DNA from 4 places in the Clostridium sp. JN-9 genome. Region 4 is predicted to be linked to each of the others. Evidence: a T-box and tRNA genes for the amino acid it is inferred to sense, from the RefSeq annotation. Region 4 holds a T-box; the other regions hold tRNA genes.
What was found. A T-box is a leader RNA that pairs with one kind of tRNA and senses whether it is charged. The one in region 4 lies ahead of asnS (asparagine--tRNA ligase), so its partner is inferred to be a tRNA-Asn.
Positions count from the first base shown of each region.

Region 1 (2,209 bases), 880 kb from region 4:
GTAGAGCTTTACTGTAGCTTAGCATTGAGTTTCGGTATTGTCTGTACAGGATAGGTGGGAGACTGCGAAGCAGGGGCGTCAGCTTCTGTGGAGTCACCCTTGGGATACCACCCTGACAGTACTGAGATTCTAACCGGTGGCCATGAAACTGGTCACGGGACATTGTTAGGTGGGCAGTTTGACTGGGGCGGTCGCCTCCTAAAATGTAACGGAGGCGCCCAAAAGTTCCCTCAGTGCGGTTGGAAATCGCGCGAAGAGTGCAAAGGCAGAAGGGAGCTTGACTGCGACACATACAAGTGGAGCAGGGACGAAAGTCGGGCTTAGTGATCCGGTGGTTCCTCGTGGGAGGGCCATCGCTCAACGGATAAAAGCTACCTCGGGGATAACAGGCTGATCTCCCCCAAGAGTCCACATCGACGGGGAGGTTTGGCACCTCGATGTCGGCTCGTCGCATCCTGGGGCTGAAGTAGGTCCCAAGGGTTGGGCTGTTCGCCCATTAAAGCGGCACGCGAGCTGGGTTCAGAACGTCGTGAGACAGTTCGGTCCCTATCCGTCGCGGGCGTAGGAAATTTGAGAGGAGCTGTCCTTAGTACGAGAGGACCGGGATGGACTGACCTCTGGTGTACCAGTTGTTCCGCCAGGAGCATGGCTGGGTAGCTATGTCGGGACGGGATAAACGCTGAAAGCATCTAAGCGTGAAACCCACCTCAAGATTAGATTTCCCATAGCGTAAGCTAGTAAGACCCCTAGAAGAACACTAGGTTGATAGGTTAGAGGTGTAAGCATGGCAACATGTTCAGCTGACTAATACTAATAGGTCGAGGGCTTGACCAAATAATTATACTGTGCAATTTTGAAAGAACAAGATTTTAATCTTTGTTCTTTAATTTAGATCTGGTAATAATGGCGTGAAGGGTTAAATGTCTAAATGACATTTAACGGGTAATTTAGCAAATCTGTGATTTGTGTTAAAAATTACACCGGTTACCTCTTAAGGTTACTGAGTATTTATGTCAAAAGCACTAAATTTAAATGTAAATGTATCTGGTAGTGATGGCGTGAAGGTAACACCCGTTCCCATTCCGAACACGAAGGTTAAGCTTCATTGCGCCGATGGTACTGCAGGGGAGGCTCTGTGGGAGAGTAGGTAGTTGCCAGGTTCAGTTAAATATTTTATTTAACTAACAAATTGTTCCGCGATAGCTCAACGGTGGAGCATTCGGCTGTTAACCGAAGGGTTGAAGGTTCGAATCCTTTTCGCGGAGCCATTTTTATTTTTTGAATGGTTATAATAATAAAGCTAATAATTAATTTATTTCGGTAGATAATTATTAGCTTTTTCTTTTTTAAATACATGAATAATGTTTCTAAATTTTGCTAATAAATATATTAACAAATAATTTAGAAAATTTAAATTATTTTAAAAGGAATTTTAATAAATAAATAGAATATATTTATTAAAGCCAAATAGTTTTAAGGGGGAATTGCTTATGAAAGATTTGAAAACAAAAAACTTGAGAAATGTAGGCTTTGTTGGCCACAGCGGATCTGGTAAAACTACATTAGCAGAAGCAATACTTTACTACACTAAGGCAAGCGATAGATTAGGTAAAATAGAAGAAGAAAATACAGTATGTGATTTTGATCCGGAAGAAAAGAAAAGAAAAATATCCATATCCACAGCAATTGCACCATGTGAATATGATAATACTAAAATTAATATAGTTGACATGCCAGGATATTTTGATTTCGTAGGAGAAGCAATAGAAGGTTTAAAGGCTGTTGACACAGTAATAATAGCTGTATCTGGTGTTTCCGGAATAAAAGTTGGAACTGAAAAGGCTTGGGATTATGTTAATGAAAATAAGATGCCAAGATCCTTTTATGTAAATAAACTTGATCGTGAAAATAGCAATTTTGATAAAGTTCTTACAAGTTTAAAGGATAGATTTGGCATCTCCGTTGTGCCAATTCAATATCCTATAGGAATGGAAAATGAATTTACAGGAGTTGTAAATGTTATTTCAAGAAGGGCAAGAATTTTTAATTCAAAGACAAATAAGATGGAGCCAGGAGATGTCCCACCTGACTTATTAGATAAAGTTGATGAATGTAAAAATATGATTATGGAAGCTGTAGCTGAGACAGATGAAAAGCTTTTAGATAAATACTTCTCAGAAGGCCAGTTAAGTGATGAGGAGATATATAC
Region 1 is NZ_CP035280.1:3,073,263-3,075,471, reverse strand. Features, by position in the region: rRNA gene EQM05_RS14805 (23S ribosomal RNA) at 1-834, shown strand, start outside; rRNA gene rrf (5S ribosomal RNA) at 1,044-1,160, shown strand; tRNA gene EQM05_RS14795 (tRNA-Asn) at 1,194-1,268, shown strand; gene fusA (elongation factor G) at 1,491-2,209, shown strand, end outside.
Region 1: it encodes a tRNA-Asn, which carries the amino acid that the T-box ahead of asnS (asparagine--tRNA ligase) is inferred to sense. The anticodon was not compared.

Region 2 (2,209 bases), 870 kb from region 4:
AGATATAGACAAAGATATGTTGATCTTATAATGAATGAAAATGTCAGAGATACTTTTATGAAAAGAACAGCAATAATCAAAGCTATAAGAGAATTCCTTGATAACAGGGATTATCTTGAAGTTGAGACACCAGTTTTATCACAAATTGCTGGAGGTGCTTCTGCAAAACCATTTATGACCCACCATAATGCATTGGATATTGATATGTACATGCGAATAGCTACTGAATTATATTTAAAAAGGCTTATTGTAGGTGGATTTGAGAAAGTATATGAAATTGGTAAAGACTTTAGAAATGAAGGCATTGATATAAGACATAATCCTGAATTTACAATGATGGAATTATATGAAGCTTTTGCTGACTATAATGACATGATGGAAATTACAGAAAACATGGTAGCTTATGCATGTGAGAAGGTCCTAGGAACTACTAAGGTTACATATCAAGGCACAGAAATTGATTTTACACCACCATGGAGAAGAATTACTATGGTAGATGCAGTTAAAGAATATGCTGGTGTTGATTTCAATGAGATAAAAACAGATGAACAGGCAAGAGAAATAGCAAAAGAAAAGAATGTACAATTTAAAAAAGAATTAAAAGATTGTACAAAAGGTGATGTATTAAATGGATTATTTGAGGAATTTGCTGAAGAAAAAATGATACAGCCAACATTTGTATGTGATTATCCTGTAGAAATTTCACCTCTAACTAAGAAGAAAAGAGGGAACCCGGATTTCACTGAGAGATTTGAAGGATTCATTTATGGAAGAGAATTGTGTAATGCATATTCAGAGTTAAATGATCCTATAGTTCAGAGAGAAAGATTCGTTCAGCAGCTTAAAGAAAGAGAGCTTGGAGATGATGAAGCATACATGATGGATGAAGATTTTCTTAATTCATTAGAAATTGGTATGCCTCCTACAGGTGGACTTGGTATTGGAATAGACAGACTGGTTATGTTCTTAACAGACAGCTATTCTATAAGAGATGTAATACTATTTCCTACAATGAAGTTAATTCAACAATAAAAGGTATTTAAATGTTTTTATTAAGACCAGTTAATTTTACTGGTCTTAATTTATATGGAAATAAAAAAACATCTTGCAAAAAGAAAAATAGTTGCTATAATATATTATATAAGTTGTTCCGCGATAGCTCAACGGTGGAGCATTCGGCTGTTAACCGAAGGGTTGAAGGTTCGAATCCTTTTCGCGGAGCCATTCTATTTTTTGAAAGCAGTTGACATTACAAATTTCTTTGGTAAAATATAAATAAATATATATGTCATAATGATGAAGAAGAGTAAGAATATCTACTATAAAAGAGAGGTCAAGTTTGGTGTAATTGACTATAGTAATATTTTAAAGGCGCTTTTGAATGATATTGTAAGAGCAGGGCTATTGCCAAAAAGGGTGGAACCGCGGATTTAATTCGTCCCTTATGGTAAGGGCTTTTTTTATACCCTAAAATATGAAATTAAGGAGAAATAAAATAGTTTATAATCTTATATGCAAATATATTCAGGAATGATATAATATAATCACCAAAAAGGGAGTGATTATATTTGAGTAAGAACTATAAGCCTAAAGAATTTGCTGAATTATTAAATGTATCAGTTTTAACACTACAGCGATGGGATAACGCAGGAAAATTAAAAGCATTTAGAACGCCAACAAATAGGCGGTTTTATACCTATGAACAGTATAAAGAGTTTATGGGTATAACATCTTCTGGAAAGAAGGTAGTTATATATACAAGGGTTTCAACTTCTAATCAAAAAGATGATTTAAAAAATCAAGTTATATTTCTTAAACAATATGCTAATGCAAAAGGAATTATTGTAGATGAAGTGATTGAAGATTATGGAAGTGGATTGAATTATAATCGTAAAAAATGGAATAAACTTATTGATGAGTGTATGACATCTGAAATAAGCACTATAATAATAACCAATAAAGATAGGTTTGTACGATTTGGATTTGAGTGGTTTGAAAGATTTTTAGGAAAATTCAATGTAAAAATAATAGTAGTAAACAATGAAAGCTTTTCGCCAAACGGAGAATTAGTTCAAGATATAATCTCAATACTTCATGTTTTTAGCTGCAGAATTTATGGCCTAAGAAAGTATAAAAAAAAGATAAAGGAAGATGAAGAAGTTGAGAAAAGCATATAAAACAGGGATTAAACCAACAGAAGAACATATAA
Region 2 is NZ_CP035280.1:3,089,230-3,091,438, reverse strand. Features, by position in the region: gene lysS (lysine--tRNA ligase) at 1-1,032, shown strand, start outside; tRNA gene EQM05_RS14865 (tRNA-Asn) at 1,150-1,224, shown strand; gene EQM05_RS14860 (IS607 family transposase) at 1,569-2,177, shown strand.
Region 2: it encodes a tRNA-Asn, which carries the amino acid that the T-box ahead of asnS (asparagine--tRNA ligase) is inferred to sense. The anticodon was not compared.

Region 3 (2,209 bases), 1.2 Mb from region 4:
CTGTTTAGCAAAAACACAGGTCTCTGCTAAAGCGAAAGCTGAAGTATAGGGGCTGACGCCTGCCCGGTGCTGGAAGGTTAAGGGGATCCGTTAACGTAAGTGAAGCGGTGAACTTAAGCCCCAGTAAACGGCGGCCGTAACTATAACGGTCCTAAGGTAGCGAAATTCCTTGTCGGGTAAGTTCCGACCCGCACGAATGGCGTAATGACTTGGGCACTGTCTCGACAACAAATCCGGCGAAATTGTAGTGCAAGTGAAGATGCTTGCTACCCGCGATTGGACGGAAAGACCCCGTAGAGCTTTACTGTAGCTTAGCATTGAGTTTCGGTATTGTCTGTACAGGATAGGTGGGAGACTGCGAAGCAGGGGCGTCAGCTTCTGTGGAGTCACCCTTGGGATACCACCCTGACAGTACTGAGATTCTAACCGGTGGCCATGAAACTGGTCACGGGACATTGTTAGGTGGGCAGTTTGACTGGGGCGGTCGCCTCCTAAAATGTAACGGAGGCGCCCAAAAGTTCCCTCAGTGCGGTTGGAAATCGCGCGAAGAGTGCAAAGGCAGAAGGGAGCTTGACTGCGACACATACAAGTGGAGCAGGGACGAAAGTCGGGCTTAGTGATCCGGTGGTTCCTCGTGGGAGGGCCATCGCTCAACGGATAAAAGCTACCTCGGGGATAACAGGCTGATCTCCCCCAAGAGTCCACATCGACGGGGAGGTTTGGCACCTCGATGTCGGCTCGTCGCATCCTGGGGCTGAAGTAGGTCCCAAGGGTTGGGCTGTTCGCCCATTAAAGCGGCACGCGAGCTGGGTTCAGAACGTCGTGAGACAGTTCGGTCCCTATCCGTCGCGGGCGTAGGAAATTTGAGAGGAGCTGTCCTTAGTACGAGAGGACCGGGATGGACTGACCTCTGGTGTACCAGTTGTTCCGCCAGGAGCATGGCTGGGTAGCTATGTCGGGACGGGATAAACGCTGAAAGCATCTAAGCGTGAAACCCACCTCAAGATTAGATTTCCCATAGCGTAAGCTAGTAAGACCCCTAGAAGAACACTAGGTTGATAGGTTAGAGGTGTAAGCATGGCAACATGTTCAGCTGACTAATACTAATAGGTCGAGGGCTTGACCAAATAATTATACTGTGCAATTTTGAAAGAACAAGATTTTAATCTTTGTTCTTTAGTTTAAATCTGGTGATAATGGCGTAAAGGTAACACCCGTTCCCATTCCGAACACGAAGGTTAAGCTTTATTGCGCTGATGGTACTGCAGGGGAGGCTCTGTGGGAGAGTAGGTAGTTGCCAGGTTCAGTTAAATATTTTATTTAACTAACAAATTGTTCCGCGATAGCTCAACGGTGGAGCATTCGGCTGTTAACCGAAGGGTTGAAGGTTCGAATCCTTTTCGCGGAGCCATTTTTTTTTGCTTTATTGTTTTTCTATTGAATTTCCATTACTTACAATAACTATATTCCCATCTATATCAGTTCTGTAAATTTGAATATTTCTATATTTAAGATTTAATATAGTTCCTTTATTTGGGTGACCATACATGTTGCCTTTACCACAGCTGATTATTGCAATTTCAGGGTTTACTTTATCTAAAAATTCAGTTGAAGAAGAGGTGGTGCTCCCATGATGACCAACTTTTAAAACTTCACTGGATAAGTCATAATTCTTTTCCAGCATTTCTTTTTCACTTAATTTTTCTGCATCCCCTGTAAATATGAATTTTGAATTTCCATATGTTATTTTAATAACTGCAGAATAATTATTTGTCTCCTTATATTCAGAATTATTTGGGGCAAGTATTTCACAATTTGCTTTGTTTCCAAGATCTATAGAAACTCCAGCCTTGGCAATATTTATTTTTTTATTCTTATTTTTTAATTCCAGTACCATATTCTGAAATGCTGTTGTACTTTCAGCTTTCTTTGGTGCATAGAATTCACCAATATTAAATTTCTTTATAACTTCTGACATTGCCCCAATATGATCATCATGAGGGTGTGTAGCAATTATGTAATGAAGCTTTTTTATATGCTGCTTGTTCAGATATGAAATTAATTTAGACGTATTTTCATATGGACCAGCATCAATTAATAAGTTTATATTGTTAACCTGCACAAGAATGCTGTCACCCTGGCCAACATCAATATAATGAATTTTAATTTTATTATTGTCAGCTTCAGGGTGAGTTGATTTTACATTAAA
Region 3 is NZ_CP035280.1:2,736,776-2,738,984, reverse strand. Features, by position in the region: rRNA gene EQM05_RS13220 (23S ribosomal RNA) at 1-1,127, shown strand, start outside; rRNA gene rrf (5S ribosomal RNA) at 1,187-1,303, shown strand; tRNA gene EQM05_RS13210 (tRNA-Asn) at 1,337-1,411, shown strand; gene EQM05_RS13205 (ComEC/Rec2 family competence protein) at 1,424-2,209, opposite strand, start outside.
Region 3: it encodes a tRNA-Asn, which carries the amino acid that the T-box ahead of asnS (asparagine--tRNA ligase) is inferred to sense. The anticodon was not compared.

Region 4 (2,209 bases):
ATAACATAATTTATTATATATTTCACCATAGCTTCAGCAACTTCCATATCATAATCCAAATCTGCAAATGCCATTTCTGGTTCTATCATCCAAAACTCAGCTGCATGTCTTGAAGTATTTGAATCTTCAGCTCTGAATGTAGGTCCAAAGGTATATACATTCCTAAATGCCAAAGCAAAGGTTTCTGCAGAAAGCTGTCCACTCACAGTAAGACCAGCAGATCTTGAGAAAAAGTCCTTTGTATAATCAACTTTTCCTTCTGCATTTTTAGGTAAATTTTCAAGATCCAGTGTAGTTACCTTAAACATTTCCCCTGCACCTTCAGCATCGCTGCAGGTTATAATTGGAGTATGTGCATATACAAAATTCTGTTCCTGAAAGAATTTATGAATTGCATAGGCTGCTAATGATCTCACTCTGAATACTGCTGAAAATGTATTACTTCTTGGCCTCAAATGTGCAATAGTTCTTAAGTATTCCAAGCTATGTCTTTTCTTTTGCAGAGGATAATCAGAATTTGACATTCCTTCGATAATAACTTTATCTGCTTTTATTTCGAGGGGCTGCTTAGCCTCAGGAGTTAAAGAAACTGTTCCCTGCACACTTATGGATGAACTAATTGGCAGCTTTGATACTTCCTTAAAGTTATCCAGGCTATCTTCAAATACTATTTGAACATTTTTAAAGAAACTACCATCATTCATCTCTATAAATCCAAAGTTCTTAGATGCCCTGACAGTTCTTATCCACCCTGAAATATTTACCTTAGTGTTACTGTACTTTTCTTTGTTTCTGAATATTTCTTTTACTAATGTATTTTCCATTTTTATACCTCCCTGATAATTATAAAAAATAAAAACCTTCCATCCCAAAGAAAGGGACGAAAGGTAAAATTTCGCGGTACCACCCAAATTGTCATAATGACCACTTAAAATAAATCGAACTATAGTTCAATCTATTCCAAATATAAGGTTTTGGAAACCTCTAAGCCTACTGTATCTGTGATTTCGGTTAGAAACTCCGGGATGTTCTTCAATAAAGATTCGTTATTGGCATTACACCACAAGCCAACTCTCTGTGAACTCATTCATTATCTACTCTTCCCATCATAGTTGTATGTTATTAATCAAAATTATATTATTAACTATATAATATGTCAATATTTTATGTGAAATTTATATGTTTATAGTGTTTTTTGTGTTTATAAATTGACATATCATTTTAAATTAATTATTATTAGAATGCTGATGTTTTTTAATAATCCATAAAAAAAAAGGGGCTGTCGCATTAGCATAAAAAAATATGCTAACGCGGCAGCATTTTTTTTGTGTTTTATAGAAAATTTAATGATATTTTAGTCCCCAATGAGCTTGATAATTAAAAAAAGACGCACTTTAATAAGCCTTTCATATTAAGGCTTTTTTTGATTTGCAGAGTTTTTAAAATTTTAAAGTTTGATAATTATGCACCTTTTTTAAGTGGAAAAAGATGCGTTTCAGTTCTATCTAACTGAATTTTATTATGTAGCTTATTTATATTATGTGCCATTGCTAACAAAATACTTTCTGCCAAAACATTCTTTTTACCTTTGCATAGATATCTACGAAATCCCATATCCTGTTTTATCTCTCCAAAAGAGCCTTCGGCTTGAATACTTCGATTCATTCTCAACTCGCAACCATCATCACTTATAATTCTTTCAAGATCCTCTTTGCGAAGCATGTTGAATAGTTTTGAAGTCTCAAGATTTTTAACCCTTTCTTCTAATGGCGTTTTACAGTTATGTCCTCTTATGCATTTACTCTTGTAAACACAGTTACTGCAGTCCTCACAAGTATAGATTGTTTTTTCACTTATATAGCCAGTCTTACTTTTCCTTTTTACTATTTTATTTACTGTTAGTTTCTTATTATTTTTGCAAGTATAATAATCGCCCAATTCAGTATAATCCATGTTTTCTATTCTGCTTATATCATGTTTATATTTTCTTGTTTTTGATATTTCATAATTTGCTGGTTTAATATATGATAGCTGTCCATTTTCTTTGATATAAAGATAATTTTCTTCACTCTCGTAACCTGAATCCGCATCAATTTTAAAATACTTAAAGTACAAGGAATCCTCCATGCTTTTTATAAATGGAATCAATGTTGTTGTGTCCCCAGGCTTATCGCAAACAGTAACCCATACTATATATTGGGAATCTACT
Region 4 is NZ_CP035280.1:731,117-733,325, reverse strand. Features, by position in the region: gene asnS (asparagine--tRNA ligase) at 1-824, opposite strand, end outside; T-box leader at 874-1,119, opposite strand; gene EQM05_RS03535 (IS1182 family transposase) at 1,462-2,209, opposite strand, start outside.